DNA from 3 places in the Thiomonas sp. X19 genome. Region 1 is predicted to be linked to each of the others. Evidence: predicted binding sites of a transcription regulator. Region 1 holds the regulator's gene; each other region holds the start of a gene.

Region 1 (6,685 bases):
GGGACTTGCAGGCCAGTGCCTGCATGGCGATTGGCGACGGCCTTGTCATAGTTGCCCCAGGATGTCGATGACCCGCGTGAAGTTCACGGTTGCCGGCTGCCCCGGCTGTCCGGCGAGCGGGTTGCTGAAGGTCAAGGCGACCTTGACGCTCTTGACGCTCGACCAGTTGCTCACGCTGGCCGCCGAGAGGTATTGATTGACCGAACCGCCGCCATTGGTGTCCACCCCGTACTGCAAGGTCATGGCGGTCACGCCGTCCGAGTGCAGCGTGCCGGCCAGATTGCTGCCGACGAGAGCCTGGGTCTGGCCGCCAGTCCCGCTGGTTGCGGTGCTGACGGTGCAACGCAACGTGCCCCCGCTGAAGGAGTACGTGTTCAGGTAGGTGACGTTGGCCGTGGCCGTGGACGGATTCGTGTCGCCCAGACAGCTCATGGTGCCGTCGCCAGGGGCTGCCACCATACGCACGACGATGGCGTCCTGGCCATTGAGGGTGCCGCCGAAAACCGACTGGCCAGCCGCAAAAATTGCCGGCAAGGGGGCGGAAGCCGCGTTCTGCACCGGCAGCGCCGTCCCCGTGTTGGGGATCGGCGTTGGCGGCTGGGGGGTCGGGTAATAGCCCGCGCCATGGATGACCTCGCTCATCAGGGTCATGGCCAGACGCTCGTTGTCCTGCAAACCGGCAATGCCCTGCTGCGCGCTGAAGGTCTGGCGGGTGGTGTAGAAAATGGTGAACAAACCGCCGAGCAGAAACAGGGCAATCGCCATGGCGACGAGGACCTCGACCAGCCCCAAGCCGCGCTGCCTGAAATGCCCCGCCGGCTTCAGCGTGCGCTGAGGAATGCAACGGCGTGTTGTCATGGCTGCACCAGCAGGGTGTAGGTTTGTGTGGCCGAGGAACTCGGCGCCCCATTCAGCGCCACCGTCTTTTCGGACCAGGACACGCTCACCTGGCAGCTCACCGGATTGCCGGCTGCGCATTGCACCCGCCCGGTGCCGTTGGGCAATTGCTGCGCGATGGACAGGCCCCAGCTCTGCAAGTCGTAGGCGGCCATTTGCAGCGGTGCCGAGCACACGCTCGTTTCGCAGTCCGTCCCCTGGCTGCTCACGGAACCGCTCAATGTGGTTGACGACCACGAGGTTCCGGACAGCGAGCCCGTGACCGTGACGTCCACCGAAGACGCCGACTCCCAATAGCCCCGGTTGGCGCGCATCATCGAACCCATGCTGGCGGCCTGGATGGCGGCAAGACTGCGCTGGCGCGCCGTGCTGGTGTTGCTGAGGGCAAGAGCCTGCATGCCGGCGATGCCGAGCAGCCCGATGGCGATCACGAGCAGCGCGATCAGAACCTCGATCAAGCTGAACCCCGACTGGAACTTGTGAGTGCTCCAGGGGTGGCCCTGCGTTTTCTTGCGTGGCTTCATGGGCAGCCCGATCCTGAAAGTAATTGCACATAGCCAACCGTCGAAATCCTGACGCACTGGAGGCGATCGGCAGACCCTGCCGCGTCGTCAAGCTTGATGCTGCCGGCATTGCTGCTGAAACCGTTGCGATTGAAGGTCACGGCCAGAAGACTTGACGATGCCAGGGTGTCGGCGGAGCCGAGAGCGGGCTGAACCCGCAAAATCGGCTCTCCCGTATCGACTGTCCTATTGCCGTTGGCATCCGAAAAAATCAGCCACCCATTCGCCCAGTTCGTGGAGTTGCTGCATGCCGTGCCATTGATCGAAGCGCAAACCGTGACCGGCTGCCCCTGTTTCACCGCCTCGCCGCGGGCGTATTGCAGGTCGCCGATCAAGGCGTTCATTTCCGACGCCATGCGGTTGGTGGTGGTGATGCCCTGGTAGGACGGCAGGCCCACGATCAGCAGGATGGCCACCAGGGTCACCGTCACCAGAAGCTCGACCAGGGTCATGCCGGATGCAGTTTTCATGGGGGCAAGCCTAGCCAGTCTTCGTTTCCTTCAGTAACTTTTCGGGACGAACGGTATCAATTGGCCGATGAACGGTCAGTTGCGGCGAGGGTTTGCGACACTGGGTGCGTGGCTGCGCCGGTGCCTGCCTGGCGTTTGGCGCTTGACCCGGCGGCGGGGAATAATGCCGGTTGCGCCTCTTTGCGAACCCGCCATGAAATGTCCTTTCTGCCAGCATCCCGACACCCAGGTGGTGGAGACCCGTGAGGTGGAAGACGGCACGGCGCTGCGGCGCCGGCGGCGCTGCGCGGGTTGCGACAAGCGCTTCACCACCTATGAGCGCGCCGAGGTGAGTTTTCCCGCGGTGGTGAAAAAAGACGGCCGGCGGGTGGACTATTCGCGCGACAAGCTCCTCGCCTCGCTGACCCTGGCGCTGCGCAAGCGCCCGGTGGGGGCGGACGCGGTGGACGCCGCCATCGGCCGCATCGAGGAAAGCCTGCTGCAGACCGGCGCTCGCGAGCTGGATTCGGCCCAGATCGGCGAGTGGGTGATGGACGAGCTCAAGCGCCTGGACGACGTGGCGTATGTGCGCTTCGCCTCGGTCTACCGCAGCTTCAAGGATCCGGCGCAGTTCGTGCAGATCCTGGAAGAAATGGCGCGCAGCGGCAAGCCGATCCGCGCACCCCGCGCCAGGAAAACCTGACCCTCCCCAACCTGTCAGGCGCTGCCTGATCGACCAAGCACCGCGCATGACGATCCCCTCCACCCCCACCCATGCGGACTCCGCCGATGCAGCCTTCATGCGCCGCGCGCTGGAGCTGGCCGAAGGCGCGCTCTACCGCACCAGCCCCAATCCGCGCGTGGGCTGCGTCATCGTGCAGGGAGGGCGCGTCGTGGCCGAAGGCGCCACCGAGCCGGCCGGGCAGCGGCATGCGGAAATCGTCGCGCTCGACGCCGCAAGGGCGCAGGGCGTGGACGTGCGCGGCGCCAGCGTCTACGTCACGCTTGAGCCCTGCGCCCACTTCGGCCGCACCCCGCCCTGCGCCAACGCGCTGGTGGCGGCCGGCGTGGCCCGGGTGGTGGCCGCCGCGCGCGACCCCAACCCGCGGGTGGACGGCGGCGGCCTGGCGCGCCTGGCGGCCGCCGGCATCCGCACCGAGTGTGGCCTGCTGGAAAACGCGGCGCGTGAACTCAACCTCGGTTTTTTCTCGCGCTTCGAGCGCGGCCGGCCCTGGGTGCGGCTGAAAGCGGCGGCCTCGCTGGATGGCATCACCGCCCTGCCCAACGGCCAAAGCCAGTGGATCACCGGGCCCGCGGCGCGTGCCGACGGCCACCACTGGCGCGCACGCGCCTGCGCCGTGCTCACCGGCATGGGCACCGTGCGCGACGACGACCCGCAACTCACGGTGCGCCATGTGGCCACACAGCGCCAGCCGGTGCGCGTGGTGGTGGACAGCCGCCTGGAGTTGCCACCCACGGCCCGCCTGCTGCGGACCGAGCCGCACAAGGTTTGGGTGGCGCACGCGCTGCCGCCGGAGCAGGCCGAGCCGCGTGCACGCGTGCTGCGCGAGCTGGGCGTGCAACTCATCGCCCTGCCGGTGGACGCCGCCAAACCGGGCAAGACCGACCTGGACGCACTGCTGCGCGAACTGGCGGTGCGCGAAATTGGCGAACTGCATGTGGAAGCCGGCGCGCGGCTCAACGCCTCGCTGCTGAACGCCGGGCTGGTGGACGAGTTGCTGCTCTACCTCGCACCCAGGCTGCTGGGCCAGGGCGCGGGCATCGCGCCCTTCGGGCCGCTGCAGGCGGTGGCCGATGGCATCAAGCTGCAGCGCCTGCAGATCGAGCCGGTTGGCGAGGACTGGCGGGTGCGTGCGCGCTTGGGGTGAACGAGAACCGGCTCAGCCTGTGGCGCTGCGCCTGTTGCCACGGGCCAGGTAAGCGCCCAGCCGACCGGCTGCTTCGCGCAAGTTCTCCACGCTGTTGGCGTAGCTCAGGCGGAACCAGCGTTCGGGCTGCACGGTGGCGAAGTCCTTGCCCGGCACCAGCACCACGCCGGTCTCGCGCATCACGTCGAAGCAGAAGTCCCAGCTGTCGGCAGCGTGGCGCGAGCAATCGGCCCAGACATAGAAGGCGCCGTCGGGCAGCACCGGCACGTCCAGGCCGATGGCTTGCAGCGCAGGGACGATGACGTCGCGCCGGCGCTGGAATTCGGCGCGGCGGCGCTCGGCCTCGGCCAGGGTGGCTGGCGCGAAGCAGGCCAGCGCGGCATGTTGTGCCGGGGTGCTGGGGCAGATGTAGAGGTTGCCGGCCAGGCGGGTCAGCGGTTCCACGAGTTCCTGCGGCACCACCATCCAGCCGAGGCGCCAGCCGGTCATCTGGAAATACTTCGAGAAGCTGTTGATGCTGATGATCGATGCATCCAGCGCCAGCGCGGTGCGGCCGTAGGCGGGGTCGAAACCGAGTTCGAGATAGATCTCGTCCACCAGCAAAAAGCCGCCATGCTTGCGCACCACGGCGGCGATGCGCGCCAACTCATCCGGTGCAATCGACGTGCCGGTGGGGTTGGACGGCGAGGCCAGCAGCACGCCGCGCGTCGCCGGGCCCCAGGCGGCGTCGATCTGCGCGGCGGTGGGCTGGAAGCGCGTGGCCGCCGTGGTGGGCAGCAGGCGTGCGCTGCCGCCGGCCGCCGCCACGAAGTTCTTGTTGCACGGGTAGGTGGGGTCGGGCATCAGCACTTCGCTGCCCGGCTCGACCAGCAGCAGGCAGGCCAGGGTGAGCGCGCCGGAGGCGCCAGCGGTGATGAAGATGCGCTCGGGCGACACCGCCACGCCATGCTTGCCGGCGTAATGCTGGGCGATGGCTTCGCGCAGCGCCGGCAGGCCCGGGGCCAGGGTGTAGCCGCTGCGGCCCTCGCGCAACGCGACGATGCCGGCGTCCACCACCGGTTGCGGCGCGGTGAAGTCGGGTTCGCCGACGCTGAGGTGAATCATGCTGCGGCCCTGGTGCCTCCATTGCGCCTGCTGCTCCCAGGCGGCGCGCACCACATCCATCACATAAAACGGCTCGACCTGTTGAAGGCGGCTGGCGAGTTGCATGGCTTCAGGACTCCTCGGGTTTGCGCCTCGCGGCCGGTTTGCGCTGGGCCCAGACGTCGTCGGGTTTGGAAGCGGGCCGGGTTGCGGCTGCGGCGTCCTGCCCGGCGACAGCGCTGCGCGATGCCGCAGGACGACGCGGTGCACGCTCCGGCTCGCGGCGAGCGGACTCTCTGGGCTTGAAGCTCACCGGCACCTTGGCCGCAGGGTTGGCCGGCATGCCGCCCTCGTGCTCCTGGTAGGGCTGCGGCGTCAGCCGGTCGCCGGTTTCATCCGGGCGCAGGATGATGGCCAGACGGTCGAGCACGCCGTTGACGTACTTGAAGCCGTCGGTGCCGCCATAGACCTTGGCCAGATCCACCGCCTCGTTGATGATGACCTTGTACGGCACCTCCAGCATGAAGCGGAGTTCGTACGTGCCCAGCAGCAGCAGCGCATGCTCCACCGGCGACAGCTCGCGCGTGGGGCGGTCCAGATAGGGCTGGATGACGGCGTCGAGGCTGCCGGCCTCGCGCATGCAGCCATGCAGCACGGCCTGGAAATGCTCGGTGTCAAGCTTGATGGTGGGGTAGCGCTCGCGCAGAAAAGCCTCGATGGCGCCAGCCTCGCTGCCCGACACCAGCCACTCGAACACGCCCTGCAGGGCCAGTTCGCGCGACTTGCGCCGCGCACTCTTGGGATTGGCTGAATTCATGGTGTGGCTGGGCCTCAGGCGCCGACCTGCACCAGCAGATTGGCCATTTCCACCGCCACGCGAGCGCATTCGCCGCCCTTGTCGATGCGCACGATGGCCTGCGCTTCGGTGTCGACCGTGATGATGCCGTTGGCCACCGGCAGGCCGAAGTCCAGCGCCACCTGCTGCACGCCCACGGCGCTGGTGTTGCACACCAGCTCGAAGTGGTAGGTGTCGCCGCGAATGACGCAACCCAGGGCGATGAGCGCATCGAAACTGCCGCCCGCGGCCATGGCGGCCAGCGCCTGCGGCACTTCCAGCGCGCCGGGAACGGTGATGTGGCGAACGGCATCCGGCTCGACGCCGAGCCCGTGCAATTCAGCCAGACAGGCCTCGGCCATGCGGTCGGTGAGCTGCACGTTGAAGCGCGCCTGGACGATGCCGATGCGCAGATCGGTGCCATCGAGCAGGGCGGGGTTGTCGCGATGTTGGGCGTGTCGCATGAAAGGGCTGAGGTTAAGGATCGGATCGGCGTGCGGGAGCTTGCGGCTGCACGACAGAGATGGCCGTGGCGCCTGGCGTGGCGGGCGGGGGTTCGAAGCCTTCCACCTCCAGGCCGTAGCCGGTCATGCTCGGCATCTTGCGCGGCGCGGCCAGCAGGCGCATGCGGCGCACGCCGAGGTCGCGCAGGATTTGCGCGCCAATGCCATAGGTGCGCAAGGCGGCGGCCGCGCCGCGTGGCGGCACCGGCTGGTGCAAGGCGGCGAAATGCTGCAGCAGCCCGGAAGCGCTTTCGCCGGCGTTGAGCAGCACGGCCACCCCGGCCTCGGCCTGGGTGATGCGCGCCAGCGCCTGCGGCAAATTCCACGAATGGGTGGTGGCCTGGGCGTCGAGCAGGTCGAGCGCCGACAGCGGCTCGTGCACCCGCACCAGCACCGGCTCGCGCGCCTGGGCGGGCTCGCCATGCACCAGCGCGAGGTGCACGCCGCTGCCGGTGCGGTCGCGGTA
Region 2 (6,685 bases), 580 kb from region 1:
ACGGCTTGTTCGGCGCCGCGGTTTTGCACGGTGTCATGCTGTGGTCCGCCGAGCGTGCGCTGCACCGGCGCAAACCCACATTGGCCGGCCTTGGTCCGGCATTGCCCCTGCTGACGCTGGAAAAGCTGACCTATCGCCTCGCAGCCTTGGGTTTTGTGCTGCTCACGACCTCGCTGGTGTTCGCCGTGAGCTTCAGCGAAAAGCTGTTCGGCCACGCCTTCGAGTTCGATCACCAGACTGTTTTCGCGGTTGCGTCCTGGCTGCTTTTCGCCGTGTTGCTGCTGGGCCGTGGCGTGCTGGGTTGGCGCGGGCGCCAGGCCCTTCGCTGGTTGTTTTCGGGTTCGGCATTGCTCTTGCTGAGTTATGTCGGCTCGCGCTTCGTCCTCCAGGTCATCCTGCACCGATGAAATATCTCGTCCTCTTCGTGGTGGTCATCGTCGGGCTGATGCTGTTCAAGAAGGGCCAGCAACAGCGCTCGGTTCCCGGGGTGCGCAAGCCCACCAAACTGCCCGCGCCCGAACCCATGCATGCCTGTCGGCACTGCGGCGTGCATGTGCCGCAAAGCCGTTGTGTGTGGAAGGGCGACAAGCCCTACTGCTGTTCCGATCATGCCCGCCTGGGCTGAATCACGCCGGCATGGTGCCGAAGCCGATAGCGGCTTCGCCTTTTCGCAAGCTGCCCGGAATGTCTCACAGCCGGCCTCGCTGCTCCATCGCCTGATCTCGGGTGCCGTGCCGAGCCACGAGCGCTTGCGCGCGTTTCGCGTGCTGGGCGGGGCAAGATTGCTCATGGGTGTGATCCTGCTGGGATGGTTCGCGCTCGTGGCATGGGATCGAGGGCGCAGCCCGCAGTTGCAGGGTGACCTGGGTGTCTGGATCGCTCTGGGCTATGTGGTCCTGGTCGTCATCCAGCTGATTTTCAGTCTGACCACGGCCCGCGGTTTTGCCTGGCAGGTGCTGGCTGCGGTGCTTGCCGATTTGGCTGTCTACGCCGTGTTGCAGTTCCTCGCCGGCCAACCCTCGCGCGAATTCGTCCTGAGCTACACCTTGCCGGTGCTGGCCGCCGGGGTTTACGGCACCCTGCGCTTCACGCTGGCCACGGCGGCGGCGGCGTCGCTGATTCTGCTGTCCCAGGCCATGTGGATGCTGACCGGCAGTGGGGGCATGGCCGACCCGCAGTTTCTGGGTGCGGGTTTTGTCGGCGCGGCTTATTTCGCCATGGGCGTGCTGGCCTGGCAACTTTCGCAACGTCTGGTGCGGCAGGAGCAGCGCGCGCGCCTGAGCGATATTCGCGCCAGCCGGCAACTCGCCATCAACCACCATGTGCTGCTGGAGCAACCCGATGGCGTGCTGGTGCTCGACGCCGACTTGCGGGTGGAAACAGCCAACCCGACGGCTGTGCGCATGCTCGGTCTGGATGATCTGCAGCTGCCCAACGCCGCGCATATCGGCCTGAGCACTTATCCCGGCGCCCGTGTCCTGGCGGATGCCGTGCATCAGCACACTGCTTCGGGCCTGGCACAAGCGCCTGTGACCTTCGAGGGCGCCGACGGACTGCGCCTGCAGGCCCGCGTGCAGGCTTTGCGCCAACTGCCCGGCGGACCCGGTTATGTGGTGTTCATGCAGGATTTGCGTGAGATCAGCCATCAGCTTCAGCAAGATAAATTGGCGGCGCTGGGGCGGCTGGTGGCCGGGGTCGCCCATGAAATTCGCAACCCGCTGGGTGCCATCGCCCAGGCCAACCAGCTCGCCGCCGAGCCTGACTTGAGTCCGGCGCAGCGCGAGCGCATGTCGGCCTTGATTGCGCAGAACGTCGACCGGCTCAATCGCATCGTCGACGACGTTCTTGACCTCGGGCGCTCCACCGCGCGCGAGGGCATCAAGCTGCAGCCCATGCGCATGCTGCTCGAACTGGTGGCCGAGTTCGACCACGACACCCCGGGACGCGTCGCGCTGCTGGCCGACGACGAAGCCGCAACGCTGGATTTCGATCCGCTGCACTTGCGTCGCGTGCTCGTCAATCTGCTCGGCAACGCACGCCGCTTTGCCAGCCACCGCAAGGGCGCCATCCGCATTCGCCTGCGCGGCGCGCAGAAGGTGCACGAACTCAGCGTGGCCAACGACGGTCCAGTGGTCGCCCCAGCCCTGCGCGCGCAATTGTTCGAACCCTTTTTCACCACCGATAGCCGGGGCACGGGTTTGGGTCTGTATATTTCCCAGGAGCTGTGCTCGCGCTACGGGGCGCGGTTGGAGTACCGGGTCCGGCGCGAACACGAGCCCAAGGCGTTCGGCGAATTCGTCATCAGCGCGGCAACGACCCCGGGCCAGCCGCTCGGGGTGATACAAGTCTGATGCGCCCAGCCCCAGCGGCATGGCCTTCGACCGCGCGCCCGGCGCCGAACGAAGCGATATCCTGACCACGAGTGCCATGCACCATGCCTGAACCCGCAGCACCCATCCGCATCCTGGTGGTCGACGACGAACCCGATCTGCGCGAGCTCTACACCCTGACGCTGGTGCGCGAGGGCTGGCAGGTGGACGAGGTCGCCAGCGTCGAGGAGGCGCGCAGCCGCATGGAGCAGCAGCGCTTCGACGTGGCGATCGTCGACATGCGCCTGCCCGATGGCGAGGGACTCGACATCCTGGCATGGTCGACGGCGCAGCGGCGCGGTGAACGCATCATCATGGCCACGGCTTACGGCAATGCCGCCGTCGCGGTGCAGGCGCTCAAGATGGGCGCGTTCGACTACCTCACCAAACCCGTGGACTTGCGGCAATTGCGCCAGGTGGTGCGCTCCGCCCTGGCTCAGGGCCAGTCGGCCGGCGCACAAGGCCAAGACCCGCAGCGCACCGCGTTGCAAGCCATGGTGGGCGAGTCGGCACCGATGCTGGCGGTGAAGGACACCTTGCGGCGCAGTGCGCGCGGCATGGCGCCGGTGCTGATCCACGGCGAGTCCGGCACCGGCAAGGAGCTGGCCGCGCGCGCCGTGCACGAACTCAGCAATCGCGCTGCCGGCCCCTTCGTGCCGGTGAATTGCAGCGCCATCCCCGAGCACATGCTCGAAGCGGAATTCTTCGGCTACCGCAAGGGCGCTTTCACGGGGGCGATGGCGTCGCACGATGGTTTTTTCTCAGCCGCCGCCGGCGGTACGCTGTTCCTGGACGAGATCGGCGAGTTGCCGCTGTCGATGCAGGCCAAGCTGCTGCGCGCGGTGCAAGAGCGCAAGATTCGCGCCCTGGGCGAAACCGCGGAAACGCCGGTGGACGTGCGCCTGGTCAGCGCGACCCACCGCGACCTGCAGCGCTGCGTCGCCGAAGGCACGTTTCGGCAGGACTTGTACTACCGGCTCAATGTCATCGGCGTCACGCTGCCGCCCTTGCGCGCACGGCTGGACGACCTGCCGCTGCTGGCGGAAGCCCTGCTGGCGCGCATTCGCCGGGAGCACGAACGTCCCGGCCTGCGTTTAAGCCCACAGGCACTGCAGCAATTGCGCCTGTATGTCTTTGCCGGCAACGTGCGTGAGTTGGAAAACCTGCTGCATCGCGCCACGGCGCTGGCCGCCACCGACCTCATCGGCGCGGAAGATCTGGACGCCCCGGCCGATGGCGCGCACTTGACGGCCGCACCCGTGTCGACGCTGTCGGGCATGAACGCGCTGCGTCCCGGCGAGTCCGGCTTAGGGCGCGTACCGCCGTCGACGGCGCGCCTGGATGCTGCCTCTCCCCAGATGGGACAGGCAGCCTGGCAAGCACCCGCATGGCCACTGGACCTGTCGGCCTATCTCGACCAGATTGAGCGCAACCTGTTGCTCGAAGCCTTGCGCCGCACGCGCTTCAATCGCACCGCGGCGGCACAACTGCTGGGCCTGAATCTGCGGCAAATTCGCTACCGCATGGAGCGCCTGCAGGTTCGCGACGATCACGCCGACCCTGATCCCTACGATGGCGTGCGCTGATCCCCTGTTCCAGCAGGGCTGGTACCGCTACGCCGGGCGCCGGCCATCGCCCCATTACGACGCAAGGCCCGAGGGCATGCGTGTCGACCTGCTGGTCCTGCACAACATCTCCCTGCCAGCCGGGCAGTTTGGCACCGCCTGCGTCGATGCCCTGTTTCTCGGCATCCTGGACACCCAGGCCCAGCCAGAATTTGCCATGTTGCAAGGCCTGCGCGTGTCATCCCACTTTTTCATCCGACGCGATGGCAGCTTGCTGCAATACGTCTCGTGCGATCAGCGTGCCTGGCATGCGGGAGCATCCAGTTTTCAGGGGCGCAGCCGCTGCAACGATTTCAGCATCGGCATCGAACTCGAGGGCACCGACACCCTGCCTTTCGAGCTTGCTCAATACGACAGCCTCGCCGCCCTGGCCGGGGCATTGCTGCAGGCCTATCCGATCCGGGCGCTTGCCGGACACAGCGACATCGCGCCCGGCCGCAAGACCGACCCTGGACCTTGCTTCGACTGGTCGGCCCTGCGCCGCGCCAGCGCATTGGCAGCGTCGAGTTTCCCGGCGCTCGAAGCCTGACGAGGCTCTCGGGCCGCCCCGAGACCTGGCCTCGGCTTGTGGACAAACTGTGTAAACCCTGTGTTTTGCCTGTGGCCTGGCTGTGCACTCGTATGACACTAGCTGTGGGGTCTTGCTATCCACCTCAACGCTAGATATAGTGCCATCAAGGATGGCGTGTGCTGATCGGCAGAGTTGATTTTGCGCCAGGCGAGCCAGTCAGATGTGCAGCTTGGACGGTTCCAGATAGCACTCGCTTGCCAACCAACCACGACCCATCAGCACACCGCCACCGCACATCGCTTCAACCTTGCTGCATTGCTGCCGCGGCACCATCCGCGACCACGACTGCAAGGGCGAGCGTCCGAACACTGCCCAGGAGAACCCGCGTGAATTTGACATCCAACCCCATTGCCGCCGACTCACTTGCCACCATGCTTCGGCAGACGGGCGGCACCGAAGCTCCCGAGCAGCAAGCCTATGCCGACTACAAGATCATCCGCCGCAATGGCGCAGTGGTTGCGTTCGAGCCGGCCAAGATTCACGTCGCCATGACCAAGGCTTTTCTGGCCGTGCAAGGTGGGCAGAGCGCCGTGTCGGCGAGCATGCGCCAGCAGGTCGAGGAACTGACCCAGGCGGTGGTGCGCGGCCTGCTGCGCAGCAGGCCAAGCGGCGGCACCTTCCACATCGAAGACATTCAGGACCACGCCGAACTCGCGCTGATGCGCGCGGGTCATCACGAGGTCGCGCGTGCCTATGTGCTCTACCGTGAGCGCCGTGCCCAGGAGCGGGCCAAGCAGAAGCTGGAAGCCGCCGCACCGGCGGCGCAGGTCCTGCATGTCACCGACGACGGCGTGCGCCGCCCGCTCGACCAAGCCGCGCTGGGCGCGCTGGTGCGCTCGGCCTGTGCCAATCTCGGCGCCGACGTCAAAGCCGAGCCCATTCTGAGCGAGACCGAGCGCAACCTGTATGACGGCGTACCGCTGATCGAGGTCTACAAGGCCGCCATCCTCGCCGCGCGCACCCTGATCGAGAGCGATCCCGGCTATGCCAAGGCCACCGCGCGCCTGCTGCTGCACACCATCCGCAGAGACGTGCTCGGCGAAGAAGTGGTGCATGAGCAGATGACGGCACGCTATCCCGAATATTTCCCGCAATTCATCAAGGAAGGCATCTCCCTGGAGTTGCTCGACGAGCGGCTGGGTCAATATGACCTCGCCCGCCTGGGTGCGGCGCTCAAGCCTGAGCGCGATCTGCAGTTCGATTACCTTGGTCTGCAGACGCTGTATGACCGCTACTTCCTGGCCAACCGTGCCGACACCCGCCACAACAAGGACGGCCGCCGCATCGAACTGCCGCAAGCCTTCTTCATGCGCGTGGCCATGGGCCTGGCGCTCAATGAAGTCGAGCGCGAAGCCCGTGCCATCCAGTTCTACGAAGTGCTGTCCAGCTTCGACTTCATGTCCAGTACGCCCACGCTGTTCAATGCGGGCACGCGGCGCTCGCAGCTCTCCAGTTGCTACCTCACCACCGTGGCCGACGATCTCGACGGCATCTACGAAGCCATCAAGGAAAACGCGCTGCTGAGCAAGTTTGCCGGCGGCCTGGGCAACGACTGGACCCAGGTGCGCGCCCTGGGCAGCCATATCAAGGGGACCAACGGCAAGAGCCAGGGCGTCGTGCCCTTTCTCAAGGTGGTGAACGACACCGCGGTGGCCGTGAACCAGGGCGGCAAGCGCAAGGGCGCGGTCTGCGCTTACCTGGAAACCTGGCACCTCGACATCGAAGAGTTCCTGGAGTTGCGCAAGAACACCGGCGACGACCGCCGCCGCACCCACGACATGAACACCGCCAACTGGGTGCCCGACCTGTTCATGAAGCGCGTGATGGAAGGCGGCAACTGGACGCTGTTCTCCCCCGCCGATGTGCCCGATTTGCACGACAAGTTCGGCCTCGCGTTCGAACAGGCTTATGTGCATTATGAAGAGAAGGCCGCCCATGGCGAGCTCAAGCTGTACCGCACCATCCCCGCGGCGCAGCTGTGGCGCAAGATGCTGACCATGCTGTTCGAAACCGGCCATCCCTGGATCACGTTCAAGGACGCCTGCAATGTGCGCAGCCCGCAGCAGCATGTCGGCGTGGTGCATTCGAGCAATCTCTGCACCGAAATCACCCTCAATACC
Region 3 (6,685 bases), 1.7 Mb from region 1:
GCCTCCCGGCTGTAGATGTTGAGATGGGGGCCGAGAACAAAGGGCTGGAGATCACGCGGCCCACGCCGCGCCTGCACAAGGGCCTGGATGGCCGACACGTCACCGGCTTCGACCGCGAATTCATCCTGATTCACCAGATCGCGCACGGAGCGCAACTCGCTCTCGCTCATCACCAGGGCCTGAGAAGCCAGGATCACCTCTTTGCCCGCAGCCTGCAATTCACGCCCCAACGCCAGCCAGTCGGCGAGCTTCATCTCGTGCCGGCGCGAGCAGACGATCTCTCCCAGCACGACGGTATCCGCAGCGCTGTCAGCGACATGCTCGTAGAACTGCATCAACGCAGGTCTTGGCCACCAATACTGAACAGGGCCTACTGTCAATGCGAATCTTGGGGTGGTGACGAGGTCGGTCATGGCGTGTATCCATTGAGGGGGGCTGCGCGAGTTGCTAGCGCCAGGGCCGGTCATAGGCGCCAAGCGTGTGCTGCTGCCCTTCAGCCCACCGCGCAAGTTGCGCCGACCATGCCGGAAGCACCGCATAGCGATTGGGCGATACGGCCAGATCGATGGCGGCACGCCAAACCCGCGTGACCTCGGCGACATAGCTGGGGCTTCGCTGGCGGCCTTCGATCTTGATCGCCTTGACGCCGGCGTCGATCAATTGGGGCAGCAGCTCGAGCGTGTTCAAGCTGGTGGGCTCTTCAAGTGCGTAGTCGCGCACCCCGCCGACATCGAACCGGCCCTTGCACAGGGTTGGATAAGCCCGTGGCTCATCGGGCGCGTAGCGGTCGATCAGGACATCGTTCAGACGCGCTTCGACGGTGTCGCGGCGATCGACCCAGCGCACGGCTGAAGGTGGCGAACACACACCGGCATTGTTGGGCGACTGGCCGGTTGCGTAGGACGACAGCGCGCAGCGGCCCTCCACCATCACGCAAAGACTTCCAAATCCGAACACCTCGATGTCGACGCTGGTGTGCCGGATGACATGCGCCACTTGCGACAAGGTCAGGACGCGGGGTAGAACCGCGCGTTGAATGGCGTAGTGCTCACGGTAGAACTCGATCGCTGCGTAGGACGTCGCCGAGGCCTGCACGGATAGATGCAGGCGCATGTCCGGATGATGACGCCGCGCATGGGCCAGCACGGCAATATCGGCCACGATCAGAGCGTCGGCCCCGAGTTCGACTGCGCGATCAACCGCCCGAAACCAGGGCTTCGGATCTTGCCCTGCGGCGAAGGTGTTGAGTGCCATCAGGACCTGAGCGCCATGCCTGTGGGCATAGGCAACGCCGGCATGAATCTGTGCATCATCGAAGTTCAAACCTGCGAAGTTGCGCGCATTGGTGGCGCCGCGCAAACCCAGATAGACAGCATCTGCGCCTGCGTCCACTGCCATTTCCAGGGCTCGCAGGGAACCCGCTGGACAGACGAGTTCTGGTTGCCGCTTGGTCATCGAAATGGGGGATTCCATGAAGGATCTCAACGTTGATTCAGGAGGGGTGAAGGGAGGCGAAAGGCGTTGGCGTCATCCCCGCGTAGCTTGAAACCGGGCATCTGCAGGCCCTGGATTTGCTTGCTCAAACCGCCTCGATCCAGGCTTGATGGATGCGCCAGCGTTTGCCCAGGCAAGCGGCAGTCTTGCACCACCCATTGGCGCACGCCCCGATCGGCGAGCATCTTGCCCAGGGTCAACAGTTCTGCTTCGCTGAAGAGGCCCGCACGCCAGGTTGTGCGGCATTCGAAGGGTACGCCCGAAGCCAAAAGATGATCCAGGGATGTCCTTGCGCGGCGGCCGCTGCCTGGAGTGCCCGTGATCGTGTCGTAGCGGCTCCAGGGCGCCTTCACATCGAACCCCACCCAGTCGACCAGAGGGAGCAGCGTTGCGAGGCGCTGGGGATACATGCCGGCCGTGTGCAGCGCAATCTCGAAACCCAGGTCGCGCACTTGTTGCATGGCCTCGGCCAGCGCGGCTTGCAGCGTGGGTTCCCCTCCGGAAAAAACCACGCCGTTCAGCAACCCACGTCTGCGCTCCAGGAAGTTCAGCACGGACTCCCAGGGCGTGCCTACTGGAGCAGCAGCCTCAAGCAAGTGCGGGTTGTGGCAGTAACCGCAACGCCAAGGGCACCCCTGGCAGAAGATCACGGCGGCGAGCTTGCCGGGAAAATCAATACTGGTCAGGGCGGTGATCCCGCCCACACGCAACGCATCCATCCGTATTGGCGATTCAGATGTTCGGCATGCTCGGTTGCTCGGCGAAGAATCGTCGCTCCAGGTGTTCGCCCTGCTTGCCGATGTTGAAGCTCGACACCGGCCTGTGGTAGCCCATGACGCGAGTCCAGACCTCGCATGGCTGGCGCTCGTCATCGAGCAGTCGCGGCTGCATCATGTTGGGTTCAGTGGGTTGATAGGCATGTGACAAGGCAGTTCTCCAGAGTGGTTGTTGTGGCCGTGAAGGCCCTAGGCGGCAAGCAGGCCCTGTTTGCGCGCGAGGATTTCCTCATCGCACTTGGGGCAGAAAGGGTGTTCGCCCGACAGATACCCGTGCTTGGGGCAAATGGAAAAAGTGGGCGTGACGGTGATGTAGGGCAGGCGAAAGCGCGTCAGCGCGCGGCGTATCAACTCTTTGCATGCCGCGCCGCTGGACAGTTGCTCGCGCATGTAGAGATGGAGCACGGTGCCTCCGGTGTACCTGGACTGCAAGGGTTCCTGCCGCTCAAGGGCCTCGAACGGATCATCCGTGAAGCCCACTGGCAATTGCGACGAGTTCGTGTAATAGTGGTGCGCCGCCGTGCCAGCCTGAAGAATGTCCGGAAAGCGTTTGCGATCTTCTTTGGCGAAGCGGTAGGTGGTGCCTTCAGCGGGCGTAGCCTCCAAGTTGTAGAGATGTCCGGTCTCTTCCTGAAAGGCCACGATCCGGTTTCGGACATGGTCAAGAAGGCGCACGGCAAAGGCATGGCCCCAGGGCGTGGTGATGTCCTGCGTGTCGGCGGTGAAGTTGCGGATCAACTCGTTGATGCCGTTGACCCCCAGCGTCGAAAAATGGTTGCGCAGGGTGCCGAGATAGCGCTTGGTATACGGGAACAAGCCCTGGTCCATGAGGCGCTGGATGACCTTGCGTTTGATCTCCAGGCTTTGCTTGCCCATCTCCAGCAGGGCATCCAGTCGGCTGAGCAAACCCGACTCGTCGTCGCGGTGCTGATAACCGAGTCGAGCGCAATTGATCGTGACCACGCCGACGGAACCGGTCTGCTCCGCCGAGCCAAAGAGGCCATTGCCGCGCTTGAGGAGTTCGCGGAGATCGAGTTGCAAGCGGCAACACATGGACCGCACCATGTTGGGAGTGAGGTCGGAGTTGATGAAGTTCTGGAAGTAGGGCAGCCCGTACTTGGCAGTCATTTCGAACAGCCGCTGGGCATTCTCGGATTCCCACGGAAAATCTGCCGTGATGTTGTAGGTCGGGATCGGAAAGGTGAACACGCGCCCTTTGGCGTCACCGGCCGTCATGACATCGATATAGGCGCGGTTGATCAGATCCATCTCGACCTGCAACTCGCCGTAGGTGAAGGGCATCTCCTCGCCTCCGATCAGCGGAGTTTGGCCGCGCAAATCCTCGGGGCAAGTCCAATCGAAAGTGAGATTCGTGAATGGAGTCTGCGTTCCCCAACGGGAGGGAACGTTGAGGTTGTAGATCAGCTCCTGTATGCACTGCCGCACGGCGGGATAAGACATCCGATCCCGGCGCACAAAGGGCGCCATATAGGTATCGAAAGATGAGAAGGCCTGAGCGCCAGCCCATTCGTTCTGCAGGGTTCCCAGAAAATTGACGATTTGCCCAACGGCAGACGTCATGTGTCGTGGGGGTCCCGCCTCGACCTTGCCGGGGACACCATTGAGTCCCTCGTTCAGCAACGTGCGCAGTGACCATCCGGCGCAATAACCGGACAACATGTCGAGGTCGTGGATGTGGAGATCGGCGTTGCGGTGCGCCTCGCCGATCTCGGCGGGATAGACGTGCGAAAGCCAATAGTTGGCAGTCACCTTGCCCGCCACGTTCAGGATGAGCCCCCCCAAAGAATATCCCTGGTTGGCGTTCGCATTGACGCGCCAGTCGGCTCGACTGAGGTATTCATTCACCGAGCTTTCCACATCGACCAGAGCTTTGTAGTCTTGCCGCAGCTTGGCATGCTGCTCGCGATAAACGATGTAGGCGCGAGCACTCTTGAAGTAATTGGCTGCGATGAGCGCGTGCTCAACGACATCCTGGATCTGCTCGACGGCTGGCGCCTGATTGCCAAAGCGATGGATGAGGACTTTGACGGCATCGTCGCCAAGTGCCTGGGCTTCATCGGATCCGAACTCGCCAGTGGCTTCTCCGGCCCGGCGTAAGGCCGAAAAAATCTTCTGTGCGTTGAAGCTCACGCGAACGCCATTGCGCTTGATGACCTCGCGGGGAAGGCTCAGGTGGTGCTCTGCTGCTCGGTGGTTCATCTCTTTCTCCTGGCGACGCAAACACTATATCTAGCGTTTTATGGTCTTGTTAACTACTAGATGTAGTCATGACCTAGGTCAAGGAAGATCAAGATTTCGATGGCGGGTGCTGGAGCGCGGCGCAGCCATTCGCCCTTCCAACACTTGTCGGGAGTCGAGATGCATTGGGATGACGCGATGGGCACGGGCGGCGACAACATGCGCGGAGGCAGCTGTGCGCACGAGGGCAAACGCCTGGGGTTGGACGGCAAGACCACCGGCTGCCAGAAAACACCGGCATCGACGACAGGCAGATGGCAACCGTTTTTGCCGCTTCGACCCAAGGATTGGGCCATCAGCCCACGTGCCAGGCACACAGCACGGCTGGGCGATACAACGGCACAGCTTGATGCCGTCCTGGTTGGGCAGCCTCAAACAATGCCGCCAGAACGAGCTGCTGATGCATCCCGAACAGCAGGTTGTTCTGGTGATCCAGCATCACAGGCTGTCGCGGCGTCGAGGCCAAAATCGAGCCAGTCTTCCCCCAAAAGCTCGACGGGATGTTGCGTACGTTCCGAACCGTTCCCGCACCTCATGGAGTCCGCAGCACAGTACCTGTCGCATCCCCAGCAGATCCGCTCGGGGTGAATCGGATGGATCGGAAATTTTTTGGCCATGTCAGATCCCCTTCCCAAAAGCGAATGAAGCCATCGATGGTGCTCGGGATTTCTATTCGACCATAACAGTTCGTCCGGAGATTCAGGACTTCACGATCGAGAAGTTGATCAACACCCCGTCCGGTGACCGCGACTGATACGCAATGTGCAGCCGTTCGCCATGGCGCTGCTGGATTTGTGCAAGCAGCGGAAGCGGGTCATGGTCGTTGAAGAACTCCATGGTTTCACCGGGTTGCCGAATGCATCAATCCAGCGCTGCGTAGATTCGTGGATAGCGCGCCGCCCCCGTGGCTTGACCGGCCGTTGCGTCGGCGCGTTCGACTCAAGCCTGTGTTTCGACGAAAAGCCCTTTTTCTTCGCGTTCAAAATGATGTTCAAGCAGATGCTGGAACGGCAGGGTGGCGTCGAGCAGGGCCAAGCGTTCCTTGCCGTCGCTGACCTGGGCAGGCAAGGTAGAGAGTGCATTGCGCCATTCGGCGAGCATCGTTGAAAGCTTGCCGTGCTCGGCCAGGTAGACCTTCGCCGCCCATCGCGCGGAGGTCGGAAGTCTCGGAATCAAAGCGCGCTCCTCATGTGCGATATGGGTTTGCTGCTGTTCGTGCAAAGCCGCGAGCGCTTCGCGCGCTTGGGCAATGTCGCCGCCCAGCAGTGCCAATCGCGCCCGCTGCAGGACGCCGAGCATCTGCTCATGCTCCGCAACCAGATCATCATGCAGGGTCGTCGACATCTCGCTCTCCAATCGATGGCAGCGCAACATGGTATTTGGCGACATGACGCTGCTCAATATTTGATGACGACGTCACGCCGACCGTTCAAATATGCATTGATCTCGAATGTTTTGTGATCTGCGCTTTCACCGCATGGTTCGAGGTGATCACGAGCATCGTGCCCTTCCAACGCCTGAAGCCCTGGCTCGGTACCGTTTCGCTCCGCGCGCAATGGTTCATGGTCATCGCATCGACCTGCCTGAATTTTTCAAAGACGAGACTCCATCATGCAGCTCGATCATCTTGCGGGCTCGGCCTCTGTCGCCGGCTTCGAGGTGCCCCTGGAAATGCTTTCCGCTTGTCATGGGCGCGGTTGAGGCGCAGTGTGCAACCCGCAGTGTGCAACCCGCAGTGTGCAACCCGCAGTGTGCAACCCGCAGTGTGCAACCCGCAGTGTGCAACCCGCAGTGTGCAACCCGCAGTGTGCAACCTTTACGCCGCCTGCTCCCTCACGTGGTCACGTACGGAGCGGACCAAGACGCCCAATGGGCAGCTTCCAATTGGTTTGATTGTGCGACATCACGCGACGCTCGGCGCTGGACGTCACTGACACCGCCCGAAATCGGACCCGAAAAAGCATCAAGGCCCGACAGCTAGCGCTGTAAGGCCTTGATTTTCCTCTGTGTTTGGTGGCTCCCCGACCTGGGCTCGAACCAGGGACCTGCGGATTAACAGAGGACGTATCAGGCCTAACCCGGGGTGTCGCGCACCGACAGTCCCCAACAAAATCAATCACTTGGCCGACCCTAAACGTTACAGAACGTCACGGAGC

What was found. Region 1 encodes NrdR, which represses ribonucleotide reductase genes. Its sites were predicted from a motif close to CACNANATNTNGTG; they were not measured.
Region 2: the regulator NrdR is predicted to act here: its motif matches at 4,652-4,665, upstream of THIX_RS05070 (ribonucleoside-diphosphate reductase subunit alpha).
Region 3: the regulator NrdR is predicted to act here: its motif matches at 4,513-4,526, upstream of THIX_RS16220 (ribonucleoside triphosphate reductase).

Annotation. Positions count from the first base shown of each region.
Region 1 covers NZ_LT605203.1:1,656,598-1,663,282, reverse strand. The annotation lists gene THIX_RS07775 (PilX N-terminal domain-containing pilus assembly protein) at 1-25, opposite strand, end outside; gene THIX_RS07770 (PilW family protein) at 46-858, opposite strand; gene pilV (type IV pilus modification protein PilV) at 855-1,421, opposite strand; gene THIX_RS07760 (GspH/FimT family pseudopilin) at 1,418-1,930, opposite strand; gene nrdR (transcriptional regulator NrdR) at 2,124-2,612, shown strand; gene ribD (bifunctional diaminohydroxyphosphoribosylaminopyrimidine deaminase/5-amino-6-(5-phosphoribosylamino)uracil reductase RibD) at 2,659-3,798, shown strand; gene THIX_RS07745 (pyridoxal phosphate-dependent aminotransferase) at 3,811-5,007, opposite strand; partial or broken gene nusB (transcription antitermination factor NusB) at 5,261-5,767, opposite strand; gene ribH (6,7-dimethyl-8-ribityllumazine synthase) at 5,713-6,180, opposite strand; gene ribBA (bifunctional 3,4-dihydroxy-2-butanone-4-phosphate synthase/GTP cyclohydrolase II) at 6,194-6,685, opposite strand, start outside.
Region 2 covers NZ_LT605203.1:1,079,774-1,086,458, forward strand. The annotation lists gene THIX_RS05045 (inner membrane protein YpjD) at 1-407, shown strand, start outside; gene THIX_RS05050 (PP0621 family protein) at 404-625, shown strand; gene THIX_RS05055 (PAS domain-containing sensor histidine kinase) at 609-2,351, shown strand; gene THIX_RS05060 (sigma-54 dependent transcriptional regulator) at 2,435-3,955, shown strand; gene ampD (1,6-anhydro-N-acetylmuramyl-L-alanine amidase AmpD) at 3,933-4,523, shown strand; gene THIX_RS05070 (ribonucleoside-diphosphate reductase subunit alpha) at 4,937-6,685, shown strand, end outside.
Region 3 covers NZ_LT605203.1:3,363,302-3,369,986, reverse strand. The annotation lists gene THIX_RS16240 (U32 family peptidase) at 1-413, opposite strand, end outside; gene THIX_RS16235 (peptidase U32 family protein) at 448-1,473, opposite strand; gene THIX_RS16230 (anaerobic ribonucleoside-triphosphate reductase activating protein) at 1,482-2,213, opposite strand; gene nrdD (anaerobic ribonucleoside-triphosphate reductase) at 2,227-2,388, opposite strand; gene THIX_RS16220 (ribonucleoside triphosphate reductase) at 2,460-4,490, opposite strand; gene THIX_RS16210 (DUF3079 domain-containing protein) at 4,901-5,146, opposite strand; gene THIX_RS16205 (DUF2249 domain-containing protein) at 5,229-5,387, opposite strand; gene THIX_RS16200 (hemerythrin domain-containing protein) at 5,469-5,873, opposite strand.